Regions from separate parts of the Dysosmobacter sp. Phy genome, predicted to be linked through region 2. Evidence: riboswitches for the same ligand, from Rfam matches in the RefSeq annotation. Region 2 holds a riboswitch; the other holds the start of a gene.

Region 1 (7,156 bases), 960 kb from region 2:
GAAGTGTGACAGGAGGAACGATCCCTGCCGGGCCAATTCCGGGCGGCGCAGCCGCTTCGGCCCGAAACGTCAAATACCCGGCGGATCCAGGGGCTTTTCCGGGTGCCTTCCGGATACACGTCTTTCCGGGGAACGATGGGAGGGAGCGCGCGGCTGTGCTTGTCCGTTGTGACGCCGTGTCGCGCTCTGGCGAAAGGGGCAGATCGGAGGCGGATGTCCCAAAGTTCTTTCGGGAGCGGCTTGTGACAGGGACGCGGACATGAACGGCACGGCAGGCGCCGGGCGCGGTGATCGCGCCCGGCGCTGTTTTGCGCCCGGACCGGGGCTTGCGGCGGCAGGGCGGATATGCTATCCTGAGGGGGAGCAACCTGAGATTGCGGAACTTCCATAGCCGGTTGCTGGACAGCAACCGGTCCGTTTGGTAGCATGGAACCATCCAAACTGAAGGGAGCGAACCCATGACATTCGGAGAAAAGTTGCAGGCCCTGCGCCAGAGCGCCGGCATGAGCCAGGACGCCCTGGCGGAGCGGCTGGATGTGAGCCGTCAGGCGGTGAGCCGCTGGGAGCGGGACGAGACCATGCCGGAGACAGACAAGGTGGTGGTCCTGGCGGACATTTTTGGCGTCACCACCGACTATCTGCTGCGGCCCCAGGCTGCGGAGCAGCCGTCCGCAGAGGAGCATCCGCCCCGCAGCGGCCCCACCCAGGCTCAGCGGGATACCATCAGCCGCCTGGGGTATCTGGTCAAGACCAAGGGCTATCTTCTGGGCTGGGTGCTGATCGCCTGGGGCGCGCTGGACCTGTTGGCCCTGGCGCTGATGGGCCTGGGCGTACTGAACTTTATATTCTGGTAAAGGAGGATGGGGTACAGATGAGTCCGATGGGAGGCATGCTGGGGATGGGGACCATCCTTCTGATCCCGGTGGTGTATGCGGCGCTGAAGATTGTGGCAGGCGTTCTGGTGCTTCACTACGGAAAGCGGTACGCGGAAAAGGTGAAGCGGGAGGAGGGACAGGAATGAGCTCGATCTTCTGGGGATTTTTCCTGGTATTTGTGAATTTCAATCTGACGGTGAACGGCCATGTGCTGAACCTGCTGCCGCCCTTTGCGGGGTATCTGCTGGTGATGAAGGGCTGCCGGGAGCTGGAGGGGGAGAGTAGCCTCTTCGCCTCCATCCGGCCTTTCGCCCTGGGCATGGCCGTGTATACGGGTATTTTGTGGCTGGGGGACCTGCTGGCCGTCACCGGTCAGGGCAGCTGGCTGACGGTGCTGCTGGGCCTCGCGGCTCTGGCGGTGTCGCTGTACGTGTCCTGGGCGGTGGTCCAGGCCATCCGGGATACGGAGGGGCGCCGGGGGGCGGATCTGAACAGCGCCTCCCTGAAAACCGGCTGGACGGTGCTGGCCGTGGCCCAGGTTGCCTCCTGGATCCTGGCGATCCTGGGCTCCCTGCTGGCGCTGATAGGCGTGATCGCGGGCCTGGTGGGCATCGTCTGGTTCCTGGCCGCCCTCTGGCGCAGCCGGAAGCTCTTTGAGGCCCTGCCGCCTCCCGGCGGCGCGGCTATGGACTGACGACGGGAAGGAAGCGATCGGATGGAGACGGTGCTGCCTCTGGCGCGGCTGGAGGAGATGCAGGCGTACATGGACCCGCGGGTCCTGCGCCATATCCACGAGGGACAGAGTGAGGCCTTCGAGGGGTTCGAGGGCTTCGACCTGATCGCCTTCGACTGGTACGACGTCCGCAGCGACCGGACGGAGGACGCCCGGTTCCTGCTGTATCTGGACCGGGAGCGCCTCCTGTGCTTCTGCGGGGAGGAGCGGGGCCTGACCCGGGCCCGGGAGATCTTCGCCGCTTTGGAGGAGGAGCCGCTCTCCCGGGAGCAGCTGCTCCACCGCTTCTTCGTCCGGCTGCTGATGGGGGACATGGACCACCTGGACGCCCTGGAGGGGGAGATCGCCGACGGCGAGGACGCCGTCCTGGCCCGGCCCGACGGAGACTGCCTGGCGCAGATCGCCGCCTGGCGGCGGGAGCTGCTGCGGCTGCGGCGGTACTATGAGCAGCTGGACTCCATCTTCCGGGAGTTGGCGGACAATGAAAACAGCCTGCTGAGCCAGGAGACCGCCCGCCGCTTTTCCAACCTTGGCAACCGGACGGAGCGGTATCTTAATACCGTCCAGGACCTGCGGGAGTCCGTGTCCCACCTGCGGGAGGCCTACCAGTCCCAGCTGTCCATCCGGCAGAACGACCTGATGAAGGTGTTCACGGTGGTGACGGCGGTGTTCCTGCCCCTGACCCTTCTGACCGGCTGGTACGGCATGAACTTCGCCGCCATGCCGGAGCTGCGGTGGCGCTACGGCTACCCGGCGGTGATCGGCCTGAGCGCGGTCATCGTGGGGGCGCTGCTGTGGTGGTTCAAGCGGAAAAAGTGGCTGTGAGGCCTTGCAAAGCTGGTCGAAACGTGGTAGGATGAGCCCATCAAGTTCATAGATTGTGGACCGGGGAGCTTGTTGCAACAGGCTGAGAGGGCGCTGAGAGCGCCGACCCGTGACCTGATGTGGGTAATGCCAACGTAGGGAGCCGTCAATGATCGACGCGCGGGGAGATCTCCGCGTACCAGCGCCTTCCCGGCAGCCCGGGAGGGCGCTTTTTTCATGCCGCCCGCCGGTCCGCGGTCAGATCGACAAGGAGGAAGTTCATCATGCTGCAACTGTTCGTCAATGCCGAGGGCGGCCTCACCACCGCCGGATACGTCCTCAGCGGGGCTTTGATGGCCCTGTTCCTGCTGGCGGGCCTGGCCCTGTCCGGCGGGAAGGAGACCCGGGGTATGAGCGCCCGGCACCTGGCCTACTGCGCCATGGCGGTGGCCCTGGCCTATGTCACGTCCTTCATCAAGCCCTTCGCCGAGATGCCCTACGGCGGGTCCGTAACCCTGCTGAGCATGCTGTTCATCGTGCTGATCGGCTACTGGTACGGCGTCCGCACCGGCGTGCTGGTGGGCCTTGCCTACGGTGTGCTGCAATTTTTGCAGGAGCCCTACTTCCTGACGCTGTTCCAGGTCTGCTGCGACTATGTGTTCGCCTTTGCCGCCCTGGGCCTTTCCGGCCTGTTCCGGGGAAAGAAAAACGGCCTGGTGATCGGCTACATCGCGGCGGTGCTGGCCCGGGGCTTTTTCCACTCCCTGGGCGGATACCTCTACTGGATGGACTACATGCCGGAGAATTTCCCCCAGTCCCTGAAGGCGGTGTATCCCATCGTCTACAATTACAGCTACCTGCTGGCGGAGGGGATCATCACGGTCATCGTGCTGAAGGTGCCCGCAGTCAGCAAAGCCCTGGAGCGGGTGAGCCGCAGCGCGGTGCGGTAAGCGCTGCCCCCGCCGGTTCCCTCTCACAGAAAAACAGGCCGCCCCGTCGGGGCGGCCTGTTTTGACGCCGATCTATTTTTTGCAGCCCCGGCAGTGGGCGCAGTCCCCGCCGCAGCCGGGATGCCGGCGGCAGGACCGCAGGGCGAAGAACAGCCACACGCCCAGGGCCAGAAGGATCAGAAGTTCCATCGGGTTCCCTCCTTACAGGATCAGCAGCGCCAGCCGGTATACGATGAAGGCCACCGCCCAGGCGATCACGCACTGGCTCAGGGCCACGCCCGCGGCCTTCCAGCCGGAGCGCAGCTCCCGCCGCACCGCGCTGATGGCGGCGACGCAGGGGGTGTACAGCAGCGTGAAGGCCAAAAAGCCCGCGGCGGCCGCCGGAGTGAACAGCGTCCCCAGGGCGGCGGCGCCCACATCTGTGCCGGAGCCGGTGAGGATGCCCAGGGTGGAGATGACGGACTCCTTGGCGATGAAGCCGGTGATGAGGGCCGTGGACACCCGCCAGTCCCCGAAGCCCAGGGGCGTGAACACCGGCGCCAGGACGGCGCCCACCGTGGCCAGCAGGCTCTGGGCGCTGTCGGCCACCAGGTTCAGCCGGGTGTCGAAGGTCTGGAGGAACCAGACGATGATGGTGGCCACAAAGATGATGGTGAAGGCCCGGGTCAGGAAGTCCTTGGCCTTGTCCCAGCACAGCTGTCCCACGCTTTTGAGGGAGGGGAAGCGGTAGTTGGGCAGCTCCATGACGAAGGGCACCGGGTTTCCCTTAAAGGCGGTGGCGCCCAGGACCTTGGCGGCGATGATGCCCACCAGGATGCCCAGCAGGTACAGACCGATCATCACCAGAGCGGCGTACCGGGGAAAGAAGGCGGCGGTGAACACTCCGTAAATGGGGATCTTGGCCGAGCAGCTCATGAAGGGGGTCAGGAGAATGGTCATCCGCCGGTCCCGCTCCGAGGCCAGGGTCCGGGTGGACATGATGGCGGGCACGGAGCAGCCGAAGCCGATCAGCAGCGGCACGATGCTCCGGCCGGACAGGCCGATCTTCCGCAGCAGCTGGTCCATGACGAAAGCCACCCGGGCCATGTATCCGGTGTCCTCCAGAATGGACAGGAAGAAGAAAAGAACCACTATAATGGGTAAAAAGCTCAATACACTGCCCACTCCGGCGAACACGCCGTCGATGACCAGGCTGTGGACCACCGGGTTGAGGCCGTAGGCCGTGAGCCCTGCGTCCACGGCGGCGGTCAGGGCGTCGATGCCCGCCGCCAGCAGGTCCGACAGCACCGCGCCGATGACGTTGAAGGTCAGGAAAAAGATGGCCAGCATGATGCCGAAGAACAGCGGCAGAGCCAGGCAGCGGTTGGTGACGACCCGGTCGATGGCTTCGCTGCGCTGCCGCTCCCGGGAGGCATGGCATTTGACCACCGTGCCGGCGCAGACACTCTCGATGAAATTATACCGCATATCCGCCAGGGCGGCGTTGCGGTCCATGCCGTGCTCCGCCTCCATCTCCTGGACGCTGTGCTCGATCAGCTCCAGCTCGTTCTGGTCCAGCTCCAGCCGGGCGCGGATGTCCTCGTCGCCCTCGATCAGCTTGGTGGCGGCGAAGCGCACCGGGATGCCGGAGGCCTCGGCGTGGTCCTCGATCTGGTGGACCACCGCGTGGATGCAGCGGTGGACCGGTCCGGGGGAGCAGAAGTCGTATACCTTGGGGTAGACGCGGTTTTTCGCCGTGGACACGGCGATGCGGACCAGCTCGTCCACGCCCTGGTTCTTCACGGCGGAGATGGGCACCACCGGGATGCCCAGGGCCTGGCTGAGGCCCTTGACGTCGATGGTGCCGCCGCTGCCGGTGACCTCGTCCATCATGTTCAGGGCCAGCACCATGGGGATCCGCATCTCCATCAGCTGCAAGGTCAGATACAGGTTCCGCTCGATGTTGGTGGCGTCGATGATGTTGATGATACCGTCGGGCCGCTGGTTCAGGATGAAGTCCCGGGTGACGATCTCCTCCGGCGTGTAGGGCCGGATGGAGTAGATGCCCGGCAGGTCCACCACCGTGCAGTCCTTCTGCCCCCGGATGGCGCCGGACTTCTGGTCCACGGTGACGCCGGGGAAGTTGCCCACGTGCTGGTTGGAGCCGGTGAGCTGGTTGAAGAGGGTGGTCTTGCCGCAATTTTGGTTTCCGGCCAGCGCGAAGATCACGGCTTGCTCACCTCCACGGTAATGTTCCGGGCGTCCTCTTTCCGCAGGGACAGGGAATAGCCCCGGACCCGCAGCTCGATGGGGTCACCCAGCGGGGCTACCTTCTCCACCCGGACCACAGTCCGGGGAATCAGCCCCATATCCAGCAGATGGCAGCGAAGGGAATTCTCGCCGCCCACGGCGGTGATGACGGCCTCCTGCCCAAGAGGCAGCATATCCAGTGTCATATGGTATTCCTCCCAAAAGTTAGCTTGCTCTAACACTTTGAGTTTACCACTGCTAACTCCCTGGGACAAGCGGGAATGGGCACAAATGCGGAGAAACTTGGCGGCAGGAATTGTGCAACTTCCATAGCTACCTCCGGTTTTGTCTTGACAGCACCCGGCGCCGCCATGGTATACTGACGAAGAGGTGAACGATATGCTGACATTCAATCATTTTAATTTTAATGTGTCTGATTTGGACAAGTCCCTGGCCTTCTACAAAGAGGCGCTGGATCTGGAGCCGGTGCGCCGGAAGGAGGCGGCCGACGGCAGCTATGTCATCGTCTTTCTGGGCGATGGCAAGACCGATTTCCGTCTGGAGCTGACATGGCTGCGGGACCACCCCCAGAAATACGATCTGGGAGAGTGCGAGTTCCATCTGGCCCTGCGGGCTGACGACTATGAGGCGGCCCATGCCCGCCATGCCCAGCTGGGATGCATCTGCTTTGAGAATCCGGCCATGGGGATCTATTTCATCTCTGATCCGGACGGCTATTGGATCGAGATCATTCCCACACGGTAAATAGGACGCGGGAGCGGCAGCGCTCCCGCGTTTTTCGGATTGCGCGGGCAGACGGTATGTGTTACATTGAAAAAGGATACAGGGGAAATTTGTGTGGGCGTCCATAACAGATAAAGAGGAGAGAGAACGATGAAAAGAGGGTTTGTGCTGATGCTCGCTGCGGCAATGGCTCTGGGGATGACCGCCTGCGGCGGAGGGGAGGTCTCTTCCGAAGGCCGTATCGGAGACACGATGGAGACCTATTTCTTTGACTTTACCATCGACAGCGCCAGTCTGACCGGCGAATACGCGGGCCGCACGCCGGAGCCGGGGAACGCGCTGCTGGTGGTGGAGGTGACGGTGAAGAATACCTACCGGGAGAGCATCGAGATGTACGACACGGACTTCCAGCTGGGATGGGGAGACGCGGAGGAGGATTACTGCTACCCCATTACCACGGACCCGGAGACTTATGAGGAGCTGGAGCCGGTGGGTGAGGCGCAGCTGCCCGGCACCTATCAGCTGGCTGTGGACGAGGAGCGTACCGGTGAGCTGGTGTATGAGGTCCCGGCCGGCCAGGCGGACTTCTCCATCGGGTATCTGGAGATCTTCGAGGACGGTACGGAGGAGGGCGATACGGGAGACGCCTATTTCGTCTACTTCACCGCCCGGGAGGACACAGCGGCCTCCGTTTGAGAGAACACAGCAGCGCCGCCGCAGATCTGCGGCGGCGCTGCTGCCGTTTGGGACAGGCGGCGGGGGATCACGGGTCCGTTGGCTCCTTCGCCAGCTTCGCCAGGGCCCGCAGCATCCGGTCCCGC
Region 2 (7,156 bases):
CCTTCTCCTTTCTCGTTGGCGTGTGTTTGTGATATTTACCATACGGGAGCGGCAGAAAAAAGTCAACCCGAAATCGTTGTCTGCAAATTTTTTTGGACCACCCGCAGAAATTTTTCCAAATGCTTTTTTCATTTTCTGTAAAAAACAGACAAAAAGGGGAGCAGACATCGCCAAGGCGTTGTCTGCTCCCCTTTATAAAGGTCATACAGCCGACCGGGTCCGGCGCAGGGCGTGGACCCCCAGACACAGCGCCACCGTCAGCACCATGTCCGCCAGGGTATAGCCCAGGAGGATGTCCGCCCGCATCAGCAGGCGATAGGCGGCAAAGCCCACCAGCCAGATGCCCAGGTTCCACCCGTCCGCATCCTGCCGGAAGTGATCCTGCCGCAGAAGGAAGGTGTCGGCGATCTGAATGGCGATCATAGGAGCGAACACGGAGCCGATCAGATAGAGAAAATCGGTGATGTCGTCCATGGGGAAGAGGATGGCCCCCGCCACGCCGATCACCGTCACCGCCACGGCAGTCCACTTGCCGCTGAGCTTTTTGGACAGGGACTCGGCGGAGATGCCGGCGGACCAGGCGTCCAGGAAGGTGGTGGTCACGGTGGAGAGAATCAGAATCACCAAAGCCGCGATACCAAGGCCTGCCTTCACCATGATGGCGGCGATGTCGTACTCGCCGGTGTAGATGGCGGCGCCCATGCCGATGACGTACATCCAGCAGGACACCAGGCCGTACACCACCACGCTGGCTACGGTGGCCCGAACGGGCTTTTCCGCCTCCCGGGTGTAGTCGGAGATCAGCGGCAGCCAGCTCAGGGGCATGGCCACCGCCAGCTCCACCGCGGCGCCGAAGGTCATGGCCTCCCCCAGATCGCCGCCCGCCGGCGCGCCGGAGAAGAAGATCACCCTGCACAGCACCACCGTCAGCACGAACAGCGCCGCCATGGCGATCTTGTTGAGAAGTCCCAGGTTGGTGACGCCCACCAGGATCCACACCACGATGAGCCCGCCGATCACCAGGCACCAGACCCAGCGGCCCACGTTGAAGATGCCGCCGATGGCCAGGGCCCCGTCGTAGATCATGATGGCGGTCCAGCCCACCAGCTGCAGCACGTTCAAAAAGGCGAAGAGCAGTCCGCCCTTCTGACCGAAGGACATCTTCACCGTCTCCATGGCGCTGCGGCCGGTGCGGCCGCCGATGAGGCCCGCCAGCAGCATCATGGCGCAGCCGATCACATGGCCGACCACCACGGCGGCCAGGCCCCTGGTCATGCCCAGGGGGGCGAAATAGGTGCCGGTCAGGATCTCCGCCAGGGAGACGCCGGCGCCGAACCAGATAAGTGCGTTTTGAAAGGTCGAGGTCTTTTTCATATCCGCTCCTTTCTCCGCGGGCCGCTCAGTCCCGCTCCTCCCAGGCCATGTCCCAGAAGGATGCCTCGTACCGGGAACAGGCGGTGAAGATCTCCTCCAGACGGCGGAGCTGGGCTTCGGTGTAGTCCGCCGTCAGCCGCTCCAGCATGTCCTTCAGGATCACGTTGTTGCCGGTGTAGCGCTCGGTGATGTAGCCCCGGACCCACCGGCCGTACAGGGGGTGATTGGGGGCGTCGGGCCGCTCGGCCACGATTTTGCGGGCGATGACCTCGTAGCTGTACGCGCAGGAGAAGATGGCGGTGAGCACCTCGGCCTCGCCGCCCTTGTAGGCCACGCTGAGCATATAAGCGGTATAGGAGCGGTTGTCCTGGGCGATGGGTGTCCGGTCCAGTTCCTCCTGAGTGATGCCGAAATCGGCCATGTAGCCGTTGTGGACGTTGACCTCGCCGTCCAGGATGGCCTGGATGTACTTGGCGAAGAGCTTCATGACCTCCACGCTGTGGCTCTTGGCCACGCCCACGGCAAAGACCTTGGTGTAGTCCATGAGATACCAGTAGTCCTGGATGATGTAGCGGCGGAACTTCTTCACGTCCAGGGTGCCGTCACCCAGTCCCCGGACGAAGGGCTTGTCGTGATACCCCGCCCAGATGTCCTCCGTGGCCTTCAGCAGCCGTTCCACAGTGCTCATGCCGCACCTCCTTCTCTCAGCATGGTCCGCCGCAGCACCCGCAGCGGCAGGACCGATACGATCACGATGCTCAAAATGCCCTCCACCAGGCGGGGGGAGTTGTACACCAGGCTGTATCCCCAGGCACCCCAGCCGTCCCAGGCGTTCTGGGAGTAGAAGATCACGCCGCTGAGCACATGGCCCGCGCAGCGGATCGCCACGGCCAGCGCCATGCCGCACACGGCCTTCCACCGCTTGTCCCCGCCGAAGACCCCGGCGTAGCCCAGGCAGGAAAAGCACACCAGCTGCTGCACGAAGATCTGGGCCCAGTGGACCGCCTCCCAGCCCGGAATAAGGATCATAGCCAGGATGCCGCACACCCAGCCCGTCACCATGGACAGGCGGTAGTCGTACACCAGCGCCGCCAGCATCAGGGGGATCCAGGACCCACAGGTGATGTTGGACCCGGTGGGCAGGGGGATGCGGATGGTAGCCAGCACCAGCGTCAGAGCGCAGAGCACGCCCCCCAGGCACAGCGCCCGGGCGTTCAGCCGCAGCCCCCGGCACAGCCACACCGTCACCGCCAGATAGACCACGGCGAACACCGCGGTGATGACAAGGGCGGTCATTCCACGAACGCCCCTTTCAGGTCAAACATGTGGTTCATGGGCCCCGCGCCCCTGCCCAGGTCCAGCTGGGCGCTCAGGGCGCCGGAGATGTACTCCTTGGCCCGCTCCACGGAGGTGTCCAGGTCATGGCCCTTGGCAAGGTTGGAGGCGATGGCGCTGGAGAGGGTGCAGCCGGTGCCGTGGGTGTTGGGGTTGTCGATCCGGCGGCCCCGGAACCACTTGCCGCTTGCCTTTCGCCAGAGCAGGTCGTCGGCGTCGTTGATCTGGTGGCCGCCCTTACACAGCACGGCGCAGCCGTAGCGCTCGCTGATGGCCCGGGCGGCGGCCTCCATCCCCTCGGGGCCGGTGATGGTCATGCCGGAGAGCAGCTCCGCCTCCGGAATGTTGGGGGTCAGGACCGTGGCCAGAGGCAGCAGCCGCTCCTTCAGCGTCTCCACCGCCGTCTCGGAGATCAGCCGGGCGCCGGAGGTGGCCACCATCACCGGGTCCACCACGATCCGCTCCGCGCCGTACTGGCGGAGCTTGTCGGCGATGACCTCGATCAGGGCGGAGGAGGAGACCATGCCGATCTTCACGGCGTCGGGATAGATGTCGGTGAACACCGCGTCCAGCTCCGCCGCCAGGAAGGCCGGGGTGGCCTCCAGGATGTCTGTGACGCCGGTGGTATTCTGGGCAGTGAGGGCCGTGACGGCGCTCATGGCGTATACGCCGTTGGCCGTCATGGTCTTGATGTCTGCCTGGATCCCGGCGCCTCCGCTGGAATCGCTTCCAGCAATGGTCAATGCTGTTTTCATATTCGTTTCTCCTTTCTTTTCAACAGCACAGTTTTATAAGGCGATACAAGGTGGTGCCCCCAATGTACCGCGCGTCGGAAATTTCCCTTCCCTCGGCCGCGGAACGCTCCGCCGGACGGGAAATTTCCTCCTTCTCCGGCGAAAGCGATCTTTCGCCGGGTTGGGACAACTTCAGTTCCGGGCCATCTCCTCGGACAAGGCCAGCAGCTCCCTGGCCGCGGCCTTCACATCGCTCTGGGCGAACAGGGCGGAGACCACCGCCACGCCCGCAAGGCCGCAGCCGGAGAGCTGGGGCAGGTTCTCCCGGGTGATGCCGCCGATGGCCACCGCCGGGATCTCCACCGCCGCCGTGACAGCGTGGATCGTCTCCCGGGTGATGGGCTTGGCGTCGGTCTTGGTGCCGGTGACGAAGGCCGCGCCCACGCCCAAATAGTCGGCTCCCGCCGCCTGGGCCGCCAGGGCCTCGGTCACATTGTGGGCGGAGACGCCCACGATCTTGTCCGGCCCCAGGACCTCCCGGGCCCGGCCGGCGGCCAGGTCCTCCTGGCCCACGTGGACGCCGTCGGCGTCCGCCGCCAGGGCGATGTCCACATCGTCGTTGATGATGCTGACGGCGCCCTTCTCCCGGCACAGCGCCACAAAGCGCTTCGCCTCCTTCAAAAAGGCGTCGTGGTCCAGGTGCTTTTCCCGCAGCTGCACGATGCCCGCGCCGCCGTCGATGGCGGCGGCGATCTGGTCCATGAGGGCGTCCTCGTCCGCCGCCCAGGCCCGGTCGGTGACGGCATACAGCCGCAGCTGGCTTCCGTTGAGTTTCATATGGCTCCTCCTTATGACGCAAAAAACCGCGGACACACCAAAATCGGTCGTCCGCGGCGATACGCCCCATGATTTCCCTACGTTGGCATGATCCAAATCAGGTCAGGTCGGGACCTTGGCGGTCCCCTCTCAGCCCGGCGATACGGACTCCCCTTTGTTTACTTATTGTTTAATATACGCCTCTTTTTTCCACATTGCAAGGGCAGTCCGTGGATTTTTTCACGCTCTTTTTGCCGCCGCCCTTGACAAGCCCGGTTGGCGGTGCCATAATAGGCCTCGTAAAAACACAGGGGAGCCATTCGGCTGAGAGGAAGCGACCGCTTCGACCCTCCACCTGATGTGGGTAATGCCACCGTAGGAAGTCATCATCCGAGCTGACGCGGCGGGCGGCCCAGGTGGGTCCCCCGCCGTTTTTCCACTCTTTTGAGAAAGGAGCGTGGAGAGAAAACCGTTTTCCGGCGCCCCGGGCCATCCGGGAGCGGGCCGAGGGGGAGCGCCCTGGGTCCGGGCCGGCCAAGCAGCGATGGGAAGCCGTGTTCCGGCGTGAGAGGAGGCCAGTGAGCCTCGACCGCATTTCTCCGCAGGCGGAGGTGTATCCGCCTGTGCCTTGCCCTGCAAGGAGGAGACGCTGCCTTGGATCGCCGTTTTCTCCCTGCCATTCTTTCATCAAAGGAGTTTTTTGTCATGAGAAGCATTTCCACCAAGAAGCTGGCCCTGGCCGGCGTGCTGTGCGCCGTGGCCGTCGTGGGGAGCCTGTTCTCCTTCCCCGTCTTTTCCAGCAAGTGCGCCCCGGTGCAGCACATGGTGAACGTCCTGTGCGCCGTGTTCCTGGGTCCCTGGTACGGCGTGGCCGTGGCCTTCGTGGCCAGCCTCCTGCGCAACCTTCTGGGCCTGGGGTCCCTGCTGGCCTTCCCGGGCAGCATGTGCGGCGCGCTGCTGTGCGGCCTGGTGTACTGGAAGTCCAAGAACCTGCTGGGCACCCTGTGCGCCGAGGTGTTCGGCACCGGCATCATCGGCGGCCTGCTGTCCTACCCCATCGCCATCGCCTTCATGGGCGTGGTGGCCGGCTCCATCGGCTACACCGCCTATGTGGTGCCCTTCCTGGTGTCCACCGTGGGCGGGTCCATCATCGCCGGCGTGCTGGTGACCGCCCTGAAGAAGAGCGGCGCCCTGCACTCCATGCAGGCCACCCTGAGCCGCTGAGGCATTCTCTCCCAAGGAGCGTGTATCCATGATCGATTTCACCCGGCTGGAGGAGGTCCGGCAGCGCCGTCCCCTCATCCACTGCGTCAGCAACATCGTCACCGCGGGCGACTGCGCCAACCTTGCCCTGGCGGTGGGGGCCAGCCCCATGATGGCCCACGCGCCGGAGGAGATGGCGGACATCACCGCCATCTCCGACGCCACGGTGCTCAACACCGGCACGCCGGATGAGATCCGCTTCGAGATCTGCGCCCTGTGCGCCAAGGCGGCAGGCGCCGCTTCCCAGCCGATGGTGCTGGACCCGGTGGGCGTGGGGGCCTCCCCCTGGCGCCTGCGGCGGGTCCGGGAGCTGCTGCACCTCGCCACGCCCTCCATCCTCCGGGTGAACCTGGGGGAGGCCCGGGCCCTGGCCGGGGAGAGCGGCCGGGAGCAGGGGGTGGACAGCCCCGATCCCGCCAGCCGGGACGCCCGCCTGGCCGCGGCGAAAGCCCTGGCCCTCCGCCGCCACACGGCGGTGCTGCTGAGCGGGCCGGAGGACATCGTCACCGACGGCACCGCCGCCTGGTGCCTGCCCGGCGGCAGCGATCTCATGGCCTTTGTCACCGGCACGGGCTGTATGCTCTCGGTGCTGTGCGGCGTGTTCGCCGCTGTGGAGCCGGACCCCGCCAAGGCCGCCGTGCTGGCCTCCGCCTTCTGGAAGGTCTGTTCCCGCCGGGCGGAAGAGGCCGCCGCGGGAAGGGGCCCCGGCACCTTCCGCGCCGCCCTGATGGATGCCGCCGCCAGCCTCACCCCCGCCGACTTCGCCGCTCTGGCCCGGATCGAGCAGCTGTAAATCCCATCTTGTCCCAAACGGGAGCGCCTGCGGCGCTCCCGTTTTTTCCGGTCTACTTTGCCCCGGCGGCGCATAAGGTTGTCCCAGAGGTGAGACAAATGAAGCGACGGGCTTTTTTCTCCGGCGCCCTGCGGCGGGGCGGAGCGGTGTGCCTGGCGGCGGGAACGCTGTGGGCAGCGGCGGTCACCGCCGGCAGCGATACCTTTTCAGAGGCCTGGACGGCCCTGCGGACCTCCGCGCCCCAGGGCATCCTCCACTGGGAGCTGGGGGACCTGTGGCAGGCCGACCAGCTCTCCGCCGCCGCGGCCCTGGCCATCGGGGAGTCGCCCCTGCTGCTGTCGGCCCGGCCGGCGGTGGCGGAGCTGTGGTCCTCGGACCGGGCCGAACAGCCGGAGGCGGAGGGGGAGACAGAGGAGATCGTCACCGAGCCGGTGACGGAGACGCCCCTGGAGGCCCCGGAGGCCGCCGACAACGGCGTGGCCGCCCGGACATTGGTCCCCACGGACCCCAGCGGCTACACGGTCTGCGGCTCCGTGTACATCAGCAACAGTACGGACCACGCCCTGACCGTGTCGGAGCTGACAGAGCCCTTTGACGCCCGGCTGGTGGACGGCTCGCCCCAGATCCTGATCCTCCACAGCCACGGCAGCGAGTCCTACACTCCCGCCGGGGACACGGAGGTGGTCTGGTCCGGGGACCACCGGACCACCGACACCCGCTACAACGTGGTGAAGGTGGGGGACGAGATGGCGGAGGAATTCACCGCGGCGGGGATCTCCGTGCTCCACGACCGGACCCTGTACGACTACCCCTCCTACTCCGGGGCCTACGACCGGTCCCT

The links. Region 2 has a riboswitch for thiamine pyrophosphate ahead of thiW (energy coupling factor transporter S component ThiW). Riboswitches for the same ligand answer to the same signal wherever they lie in the genome.
Region 1: another riboswitch for thiamine pyrophosphate. It lies ahead of ACVDHE_RS10695 (energy-coupled thiamine transporter ThiT); the one in region 2 lies ahead of thiW (energy coupling factor transporter S component ThiW).

What each region holds. Positions count from the first base shown of each region.
Region 1 is NZ_CM136997.1:2,173,467-2,180,622, forward strand. It holds gene ACVDHE_RS10675 (helix-turn-helix domain-containing protein) at 459-854, shown strand; gene ACVDHE_RS10680 (hypothetical protein) at 872-1,021, shown strand; gene ACVDHE_RS10685 (hypothetical protein) at 1,018-1,569, shown strand; gene ACVDHE_RS10690 (magnesium transporter CorA family protein) at 1,591-2,433, shown strand; TPP riboswitch at 2,485-2,591, shown strand; gene ACVDHE_RS10695 (energy-coupled thiamine transporter ThiT) at 2,697-3,362, shown strand; gene ACVDHE_RS10700 (FeoB-associated Cys-rich membrane protein) at 3,435-3,551, opposite strand; gene feoB (ferrous iron transport protein B) at 3,564-5,570, opposite strand; gene ACVDHE_RS10710 (FeoA family protein) at 5,567-5,797, opposite strand; gene ACVDHE_RS10715 (VOC family protein) at 5,991-6,356, shown strand; gene ACVDHE_RS10720 (DUF4352 domain-containing protein) at 6,486-7,031, shown strand; gene ACVDHE_RS10725 (3-hydroxyacyl-CoA dehydrogenase family protein) at 7,099-7,156, opposite strand, start outside.
Region 2 is NZ_CM136997.1:1,213,145-1,220,300, reverse strand. It holds gene cytX (putative hydroxymethylpyrimidine transporter CytX) at 202-1,374, opposite strand; gene tenA (thiaminase II) at 1,400-2,062, opposite strand; gene ACVDHE_RS05980 (energy-coupled thiamine transporter ThiT) at 2,059-2,670, opposite strand; gene thiD (bifunctional hydroxymethylpyrimidine kinase/phosphomethylpyrimidine kinase) at 2,667-3,464, opposite strand; gene thiE (thiamine phosphate synthase) at 3,636-4,280, opposite strand; TPP riboswitch at 4,559-4,658, shown strand; gene thiW (energy coupling factor transporter S component ThiW) at 4,965-5,483, shown strand; gene thiM (hydroxyethylthiazole kinase) at 5,512-6,315, shown strand; gene spoIIP (stage II sporulation protein P) at 6,414-7,156, shown strand, end outside.